DNA from 3 places in the Glutamicibacter ectropisis genome. Region 2 is predicted to be linked to each of the others. Evidence: riboswitches for the same ligand, from Rfam matches in the RefSeq annotation. Region 2 holds a riboswitch; each other region holds the start of a gene.
The links. A riboswitch is a leader RNA that binds a small molecule or an ion and turns the genes downstream of it on or off. The one in region 2 is predicted to bind thiamine pyrophosphate.
Positions count from the first base shown of each region.

Region 1: linked by a shared signal. The riboswitch ahead of thiM (hydroxyethylthiazole kinase) and the one ahead of thiC (phosphomethylpyrimidine synthase ThiC) in region 2 are both predicted to bind thiamine pyrophosphate.
Region 3: linked by a shared signal. The riboswitch ahead of QMQ05_RS01710 (3-oxoacyl-ACP reductase) and the one ahead of thiC (phosphomethylpyrimidine synthase ThiC) in region 2 are both predicted to bind thiamine pyrophosphate.

Region 1 is NZ_CP125942.1:74,684-77,956, reverse strand. Features, by position in the region: gene QMQ05_RS00365 (hypothetical protein) at 1-1,261, shown strand, start outside; gene QMQ05_RS00360 (GntR family transcriptional regulator) at 1,258-1,623, shown strand; TPP riboswitch at 1,661-1,755, shown strand; gene thiM (hydroxyethylthiazole kinase) at 1,745-2,539, shown strand; gene thiE (thiamine phosphate synthase) at 2,532-3,173, shown strand; gene thiD (bifunctional hydroxymethylpyrimidine kinase/phosphomethylpyrimidine kinase) at 3,155-3,273, shown strand, end outside.
Region 2 is NZ_CP125942.1:2,524,294-2,527,566, forward strand. Features, by position in the region: gene QMQ05_RS11855 (GTP pyrophosphokinase) at 1-142, shown strand, start outside; tRNA gene QMQ05_RS11860 (tRNA-Met) at 269-342, opposite strand; tRNA gene QMQ05_RS11865 (tRNA-Thr) at 390-461, opposite strand; tRNA gene QMQ05_RS11870 (tRNA-Thr) at 982-1,053, shown strand; TPP riboswitch at 1,230-1,339, shown strand; gene thiC (phosphomethylpyrimidine synthase ThiC) at 1,335-3,077, shown strand; gene QMQ05_RS11880 (DEAD/DEAH box helicase) at 3,191-3,273, opposite strand, start outside.
Region 3 is NZ_CP125942.1:362,421-365,693, forward strand. Features, by position in the region: gene QMQ05_RS01700 (HNH endonuclease family protein) at 1-137, opposite strand, end outside; gene QMQ05_RS01705 (hypothetical protein) at 390-974, shown strand; TPP riboswitch at 998-1,091, shown strand; gene QMQ05_RS01710 (3-oxoacyl-ACP reductase) at 1,172-1,972, shown strand; gene QMQ05_RS01715 (LLM class flavin-dependent oxidoreductase) at 1,969-3,273, shown strand, end outside.

The DNA of each region.
Region 1 (3,273 bases), 1.2 Mb from region 2:
CCCACGTTCCTTGACCAGTCCCATACCCAAGAAGCTAGTGGCTACGTTGCTCATCGTCCTGGTCTTAGCTTGCGTGAGCCTCTACTCGGTTCGGGATGTCACAGCCATTGCACCGGTACCCGAACTTGAAATCAGCACCGATGACTATTACTCCAGCAGCCCTTCGCAGGACGGTTTGCGTGCCGCAGGCGAGGTCCTACCGTTCCTCTATGCGAGCCTAGGATTCCTCATATTGGCAGCGGTGATCGCTTCCATTGTTATTCTTCGGCGCAAACCACTGCCGGGCATCTCACAGCACAACAACCAGCTACTCCGCACCACCTGGTTGAACCGCCTCTACCGCACCGTTACGGTGTCGATCGCGGTCCAGGCCGGAGAAGCACTGCACTACAAGGCCCAATGGTTTCATCATGAGTCCTCGCGCTATATCGATGGGTCCGGTGCAGGTATCGACTACATGGAAAGCATGTCCCGAATCGGCGGCACCTTGGACTCGACAGCAAACTACGCTGTGCTGGGAATTTCGGTCATCATGTTTCTTTGGCAGCCGCCGACAAATTATGAAAATGTCGCGACAAAGAAGAGAACACAGTTCAACAGGCTGCGTGACCAGTTACTCTCACTGCAGTTCGCAACAGCAACGCTCACGTTCGTTGCCCTTTTCATCACTTGGCTATCCCTGCCTGAGATTGATGAATACATGATGCCTACCGGCGAACGTGTAACCTGGATGTTGGTGATTCTCACCGGGGCGGCACTGTTTTATCTTGCCCTCAATGCGTTGTATCTGGGATATGTGAATGCGGTATCACGACAAATTTCTTCCGCCACCAAACATTCTGCACATCTACCCCTGTGGCCATATATTTGTGCCGGATTGTTCGTCGTCACGAGCGTATACTTCTTGATTTTTCCTCCGCTGGACTACTTATGGGGGTTCGTTGCGCCCAGTAAGATTGTTGTCATTGCGTTGGTAGTCGTATTGATCGCTGCGCACCTAGGATTTGTTTGGTTCTCGCGTAGAGCCAACATTGCATGGGAGGTGTCGGCAGACGAGGAAATTTGGTATCGCCGAGTCTTCGAGCTTCGCTCCTTGCGGACCATCACGGCCGCTATCGTTGCGATGTTGGTGGTCGGTTACGAATATCCTGTCCGACTAGATTTTCTCGCAGTCCTAATCTTCTTGTTGCCCGCGGTCATATTCCTTGAACGTCCAGCCGGCGGCGTAGCCAAGTCGCTTCAGAAATCCATCTCCTCATGAGCACGCATATCAGTGTGGATCTTGAGGCGGCCACCGCACCCTATGAACAGATTCGTTCGCAGATTGCTTCACTGATCAATCTCGGGGAACTGGTAGCAGGCAGTAAATTGCCCACAGTTCGCGCACTGGCCACGGATCTTGGTGTGGCTGCCGGAACGGTGGCGCGGGCCTACAAGGAGTTAGAAGCCGAAGGGCTCATTTCCTCTAGACGTCGCGCCGGAACCATAGTGAACGAACTCAGCGAACCGGTTGACGCTCACGAAGACCTCGTGGCAGCGGTAGACCATCTGTGGGAGTTAGCCGCTGCGCAGCAGGTTGATGCCGCCACCCTCAAGGCTTTGGTGGCACGACGTGAACGCTGAGGATTTGTTCTCGGCAACCCTTCTGCGTACTCTCTAAATCAGTGACACGGGGTGTCGGAGACGCCGACTGAGATGAAACCCGTCGAACCTGATCTAGTTCACGCTAGCGGAGGGATGTCGCATGACTCTGCCTACCGTTGCCCAAAAGTATCGGCAACACTCCCCCTTGGTTTTTTGTTTGACGAATACTGTCGTCACCAATTTCACCGCCAATGTTCTACTCGCTTCGGGTGCTTCACCAGCGATGACGGATCTGCCCGGAGAAGCTGGCCCTTTTGCGGCTGTCGCTTCTGCAGTACTGGTCAATCTGGGCACACCAAGTACAGAACAAATGGTGGCCATGGAAGAAGCTGTTCTCTCGGCGAGCGCTGCCGGCACCCCTTGGGTCTTAGACCCGGTGGCCGTGGGTGCATTGCCGGTACGCACCGACTTTGCACGGCGCATCGTGCAGCATCATCCAACCCTGATCCGCGGTAACGCCTCTGAAATCTTGGCCCTTGCAGGCAAGGATTCAAGTGGCCGTGGCGTCGACGCAGCAGATACCGTGCAGGCCGCCTTGGACGCCGGGCGTGAACTAGCCAAGGAGCATGAGTGCGTTGTTGCCATCTCCGGTGAAGCAGACGCGATCATCGATACCAACCGCACCGTGCTGGTGCACACCAACGGCATCGGACTGACCAGAATCACCGGTGGCGGCTGTGCCCTGGGCGCTTTCAACGCAGGCATGCTCGCAGTCCGTGAGGACCCCTTCGAAGCAGCCATCGCAGCCCATGGTTTATATGGCCTAGCCGCAGAAAAGGCCTTGGCTGCAAGCACGGGGCCGGGAAGTTTCGCCGTGGCCTTCCTTGATGCTTTAGCTGCTACGGAACCTGAAGAACTAGAGAATTTGAAGTACGAGGAATTGAACCATGGATAACATCGGCGCCTACCTAGTAGCCAACACCGCCAGCTGCACCCCACGCACCACCCTGGAAGTCATCGAAGGTGCAGTAGCTGGTGGCATCGAATGGATCCAACTGCGAGCCAAAGATGAGACCGCCCGCGAATTCTTCGAATTGACCTGTGCTGCGGCCAAACTGACCGAAGGCAAAGCGAAGCTACTGGTCAATGACCGCATTGACGTGTTCTTAGCGGCTCGCGCCGCCAGTGCGGCTGTCAGTGGAATTCATATTGGGCAGAAAGACATCCCAGTGCGCCTGGCACGCCAGATCATCGGTGAAGGCATCATCGGGTTGAGTGCTTCAACCGATGAACAGTTGGCACAGGCCAACCTAGACGCTGAGGTCATTGACTATCTTGGAGTCGGTGCGGTCCGCGCTACCCCCACCAAGAAGGATCATCCCACCCCAATTGGTCTTGACGGGTTTGCTCGGGCAGCATCGTTGACCGAACTGCCCTGTGTCGCTATTGGTGCAATCACCGCACAAGATGCGCAAGCGATCCGTGCCGGTGGAGGAAATGGTCTGGCCGTGGTCCGAGCCGTTTGTAACGCTCAAGACCCGCAGTCTGCCAGCGAGCAGCTCGTTGCAGCATGGGCGGCGGCACAGTGAAAAATATTCTCTCTATCGCCGGCTCCGACCCCTCCGGAGGCGCAGGTATTCAGGCGGATCTGAAGGCCATTGCCGCCAATGGTGGTTACGGCATGTGTGT
Region 2 (3,273 bases):
CACCGAAGTGCACGGCCACGACGCCAATCACGAAAACGCTCACGGTCAAGAAGTAGATGCCGATATCATTCAAGGACTCTTCATGCTCGCCAAGGAGGCATCCTCAGGCAAGGATCATCACGAGAAAAATGAGTCGAAGTAAGCCCTGGGTTTAATCCGCAAACAGCCTCTGAGCATCACATCAACGTGCTCGGAGGCTGTCTTCATTCGACATACTTTTGAAAATGAAAAAGTCCCGAAATCCGTAAGGATTTCGGGACTGAATCTGTAGCGGCGCCGGGACTCGATCCCGGGACCTCACGATTATGAGTCGTGCGCTCTAACCAGCTGAGCTACGCCGCCACAAGTGAGAAGCTATCCAGTAGAAGCCAAGAAGGCTTCTCACTCAGAGCCCCCTGCCGGAATCGATCCGGCGACCTCGTTCTTACCAAGAACGCGCTCTACCACTGAGCTAAGGGGGCAACGAGTAAATACTCTACACGGATTCACGCGCAAACAAAAATCGGCACTGCAGGGCTCAGATCAACACGCGAAAATCGAATAATACCTAGTCAAATGCCACTACCGGCATCTTCTAATCCCATGCGGGACGATCAGTGGCACAAAAGTGCTTTGGTGACGATGCTCACTGATGGGAATTTACTGGTCAATCCACGATTATTACTGCTTTCAATTCATGACTAAATTTTCCCCGCATTCACTGCGCTCTAGCCAGTCAATCCTTCAAGACCACTACTTAGCTCCCCTGAACCTGGCCAACAAATGACACCAGGCATCTCGCGCGGTCCAACACTTTTGGTTTCGTCATTGCCAATTCATGAACAACAATTTTCCCCCTCCACGAGGCCCACTCATGCAACCCCGAAACTAGGCCACACCTCACTATTTATTCTGGACTTGAGTAGGAATCTTGTGACCTCAACAACAAACGCTTTCAGGATTTTGAAAACTCCAAAAACCTGTGTAGAGTATTTACTCGTTGCCCCCTTAGCTCAGTGGTAGAGCGCGTTCTTGGTAAGAACGAGGTCGCCGGATCGATTCCGGCAGGGGGCTCGAAATAAGAGAGACAATCTGAATTCAGGTTGTCTCTCTTTTCGTTTTCACGAAGCCATTATTCTTTCCCGCATCTGAGCGGATTTTCTTCATTTTTCACAAGATACTCTTCGCAGAGCGTTCGTCATTTTGGGACGGGCGTTTGACTCAGGCAGAAATTTTCATGCTAGTGTCGTCTGCGACCACACGGGAGCCCCTTGGCAGGGGCTGAGATCGGACTGCAGCCGTCCGCGACCGTTGAACCTGTCCGGATAATGCCGGCGAAGGAAGTGAGTTTCTTAATGGAACAATTTGAACAGCATTCTGCCCACTCTCTCGCGTTCCGCGAATCCGAGGGTATTTCAGTTCCGGTCACGCAAATTTCTCTTGCGGACTCCCCCAACGGCCAGCCCAACGAACCGGTGCAGGTATATCGCACCAGTGGGCCGGGCAGCGAACCAACACAGGGGCTGAGACCTTTTCGAGAATCTTGGATTCTTGACCGAGGCGATGTTGAAACCTATGCGGGGCGCGAACGAAACCTGCATGACGACGGTCGCTCAGCGGTCCGTCGCGGTACCGCAAGCGAGGAATGGGCTGGAAGAGCCGCTCCCCCGTTCCGGGCCGCTAATGGGGCTACGGTGACTCAAATGCACTACGCACGTGCTGGCATCATCACGCCCGAAATGCGTTACGTTGCACTGCGCGAAGAATGCGATGTGGAACTGGTGCGTAGCGAACTCGCTGCCGGAAGAGCGATTATTCCTTCGAATATCAATCATCCGGAGTCCGAGCCAATGATCATTGGCAAAGCGTTCTTGGTAAAGATCAACGCGAACATCGGTAACTCGGCGGTGACGAGCTCGATTGCCGAAGAAGTCTCCAAATTGCAGTGGGCCACCAAATGGGGCGCAGACACGGTCATGGATCTATCTACCGGAGATGACATCCACACCACTCGCGAATGGATTATCCGTAACTCTCCAGTGCCGATCGGCACCGTACCGATCTACCAGGCTCTGGAAAAAGTCGATGGTGAAGCAAACGCACTGACCTGGGAGATTTTCCGCGACACCGTCATCGAGCAGTGCGAACAGGGCGTGGACTATATGACCATCCATGCCGGGGTGCTCTTGCGTTATGTCCCGCTGACCGCCAACCGAGTTACCGGCATCGTTTCGCGCGGTGGATCGATTATGGCCGGATGGTGCTTAGCTCACCATCAAGAGAATTTTCTCTACACGCACTTTGATGAACTGTGTGAAATTTTTGCCCAGTACGATGTCGCTTTCTCCTTAGGCGACGGACTACGCCCAGGATCTATCGCGGATGCCAATGATGCGGCGCAATTCGCTGAGCTAGATACCCTTGCTGAATTGACGAAGCGTGCGTGGAAGTACGACGTGCAGGTCATGGTCGAAGGACCTGGGCACATTCCTTTCCACTTGGTCCGAGAGAATGTAGAGCGTCAGCAGGAGCTGTGTGACGGGGCGCCGTTCTATACGCTGGGTCCCCTAGTCACCGACGTTGCTCCGGGCTATGACCACATCACCAGCGCCATTGGAGCCACAGAGATCGCTCGGTATGGCACGGCCATGCTGTGTTATGTCACTCCTAAAGAACATCTTGGATTGCCCAACCGCGACGATGTCAAAACCGGTGTGATCACCTACAAGATCGCGGCTCATGCGGCAGATCTAGCCAAGGGCCACCCCGGGGCTAGTGCCCGTGATGATGCTCTGAGCAAAGCACGTTTCGAGTTCCGCTGGAATGATCAATTCTCATTGAGTCTGGATCCTGTGACTGCGCAGGAATTCCATGACGAGACGTTGCCTGCAGAACCAGCCAAAACGGCACACTTCTGCTCCATGTGTGGTCCTAAGTTCTGCTCAATGCGCATCTCGCAAGACATTCGTGATGAGTATGGGTCAGCGGAAGCTCAGGCCGCTCTCGCAGGGATGGCACAGAAGAGCCGAGAGTTTATTGAAAGCGGCGGAAAAGTATATCTCGGAGACGAGATTCCGGTAGGCAGCACGGCCCCGTAGGAGCGTTAGGGCTCCACCAGCCCTAAGCGCAAACAACGCCCCTGGTTCAAGCTGAAAAGCTTGAGCCAGGGGCGTTGTGCTGCGCAAACTAGTTAGTTGCGTAAGCCATTGACTTAGTAGTCGCGACGGCCACCGCTGCGACCCGAATCGCTGAAGCGATCCTTGCCACCACGTCCACTGAAGCGCTTCTCGCCGC
Region 3 (3,273 bases), 1.4 Mb from region 2:
TCCGCGCTGTTATGGGTGGTGTCAGCCTGTGCGTCTGGAATGCGATCTTGCTCGATGGAATCGAGGGTTGAGCATCCGGTGAGGACAAGAGAACCGGCGATGAGTGCTATTGAGGCGGTGCGACGCAGCAGGCGCATGCGGTAGTTCTACTCCTTGGGAAGAATTCATTGGCGATGGGATAAGACCCTTAGAGAACTATATGAAGTGCTGCGGACGCTTTAGCTCTGGTGACGCCGTGTGTTGGTGTGAGATCCGTGTGAGTCCATTTGGTCAGCCATTTCAAGATTTCATAACAATCGCGTTCATGTGGTTTGACATGTATTGTTTAACTCAGATTCATGTCATAAGGTCAATAAATCACCTTCACTCATCCTCGTATTGGAGTGCACATGAAACGGGCGCTGCCTCTGTCCCTAGCTTTAGTCCTTGGGGTTTGTTCCTGCACTACCCCGGTTTCTCAATTGAAGCTTCCAGAGCAGACTCCCACCGCGATCAATTCCGAAGTCCTCACAGACGAAACCACTGAAGAGTCAGAGGGCGGCTTCGACGACATCCTTGATTACTTCCCTCCAATGATTGCCTTCGGCTCTAAGATCATGAACCACGATGGACTTGCGGAATCCATGCGGGATCCCGAAGTTGATTTCTTTGACAAAAATGGGTTTATCTCTGGTGCGGGTTCGGTAAATACCTATCGGGTGGATGACGAAGGCAATCCCCAAGGTGAGCATATGGTGTTTACGAGCGTGGCGGGGCAGAAAAATCTGGTGCTGGTTGCATGCCAAGGCGTAGGAAGTGTTCTCATCCGTGCTGAAAAAGACGGAGAAACTGTGGCAGAAAAATCTCTGGACTGTTCGATACCGGCCACAGAATTGAGCATGGAATTCACCATAGCCCAAGGTGGCGATGTTTGGGTTGTCCAGGAACCAAGCTCAGATACTCGTGGGATCTATGAAGTAATGATCTACAGCTAAGCCTGAAGTGTGCTACTAATGGGAACAGTGACACGGGGTGCCGCACGGCGGCTGAGAGAACACCCGTTGAACCTGATCCAGTTAGTACTGGCGAAGGGAATGTCATAGATTCTGCGTACGCGTGTACCTTTACAGGGCGAACCGTTCGCGTCTTTGGCTACTTCTCCTTCGCCAACAGACGCCAAGGAGTTCACACGATGAGCACGGACACTCAAACAACGACCCACCCTATTTCCCTGCCATTGGAAGAACAAGTAGTTCTGATCACCGGCGGTGCCCGGGGACTTGGCGCAGCCATCAGCAATGCTTTCCTCGGTGCTGGCGCGAAAGTTGTAATCAACTACAACACCTCGGCGCAGGCCGCTGAAGAGCTCGTTGCGCGTTATCCGCAGCATGCCCTCGCTATTCAGGCCGATGTCCGTGACGAAGCAGGACTGAAGGCAATGGTTGCTGAAGCGAAGGAACACTTCGACGCGCCAGTAACAACACTGGTGAATAACGCCTTGGTAGATTTCTCCTTTAATGGAGATGCCCGTTCCACCGCGGACGCCATTTCGTCCGAGGAACTCAGTGCACAATTTGCTGGCTCGGTGCTGGCCCCGGTGGCCGCCATTCAATCCGTACTTCCAGGAATGCGTGAAGTTGGTTTTGGACGCATCATCAATATCGGAACCAATCTGTTCCAGCACCCAGTGGTTCCCTACCATGACTACACGGCTACCAAGGCAGCGTTATTGTCCTTGACGCGAACCTTTGCCGATGACCTTGGGCCGGAAGGAATCAACGTCAACATGGTCTCCGGTGGACTATTGCGTACCACGGATGCTTCAGCAGCGACTCCGGAAGCAGTATTTGACCTGATTGCTTCAGGAACCCCCTTGCGTCGAGTGACCACTCCCGAAGAATTATCCGATGCCGTGCTGTTCTTTGCTTCCCCGCTCTCTCGTGGTGTGACGGGACAGAACCTGATTGTTGATGGCGGGTTGGTGAAAGGTTGAGCCAGAAGAAACAAGTTCACCTGAATCTATTTATTTACGGCACAGGCCACCACCAGGCCGCTTGGCGAGCCGAAGAGTCGGCTGCCGAAAAGCTCTCCGAAGCCCAGTACTACATCAATCTTGCTCAGATCGCTGAGCAGGGTTTGCTGGATGCAGTGTTCTTTGCAGATGGGCAAGCTGTGTCGCCCGAAGCAGCGCAAGCAGGACCCACCTGGTTCTTTGAACCTGTGACCCTGTTGTCGGCGATCAGCCAATGCACGAGGAACATCGGGTTGGTCTGCACCATTTCTGCGAGCTTTTATTCACCTTTTCATGCCGCGCGTATGCTCGGAAGCCTGCAACATCTCTCCCAAGGGCGGGCCGGGATTAACGTGGCGACGAGCATGTGGGACACCGAAGCTCAGAACCATTCGCTGACGGAATTGCCGGCCCACGCTCAACGTTATGCCAGAGCTACCGAGTTCATCGATGTCTTACGTCAGCTGTGGGAATCTTATCCGCACCAAGCAGTTCAGATTGACCGGGCTGGCGATTTCACAATCGCGAATCAACTTCAAGAGATCAATCATGAAGGTCAGCACTTCTCGGTGCGCGGACCGTTAAACATGCCTAACTCTGAACACGGAGAACCAGTCCTTTTCCAGGCAGGATCTTCGCCCGCGGGACGTGAATTGGCAGCGACTCATGCCGAGGCAATATATTCAGTAGCCGCGGATCAGCAGATGGCTGCAGAATTTGCTCAGGATATTTCTGAACGCACCAGTGCTTTGGGCAACCAGAGGTCGCGGGCATTGATCATGCCGGGATTGGTGACTTATGTGGGGCGTACGCTCGAAGAAGCCAAAGCAAAACAACGTGAGCTCAACGAGTTACTGCCGGTTGAGGATGCATTACGCCAGCTTGGCGTATTCCTGCAACAAGACACGAGCCTGTGGCCACTCGATGAGCCTGTTCCAGCGCTGCCACCCTTGGCAGAATTCACCGGACCGGCAGGGCGGTACACCACGATCTTGCGACTCATCGAATTGCATCAACCTACCGTTCGAGAGCTCTTGGGCTTGTTGGCCGCTGGGGGAGGACACTGCACGATGGTGGGGACCCCGGAAATGATTGTGGACGAGATGGAAGATTGGCTAGACAGTGGGGCTGCAGATGGGTTTAACCTGATGCCGCCTTCTCTGCCTGGATCTTTAGAAGACTTTATTGACTTAGTGATTCCAGAACTACAGCGGCGTGGACGATTCCGTACCCGTTACGAATCAACTACGTTGCGTGGCAATCTTGGTCTGACTGTTCCGCAA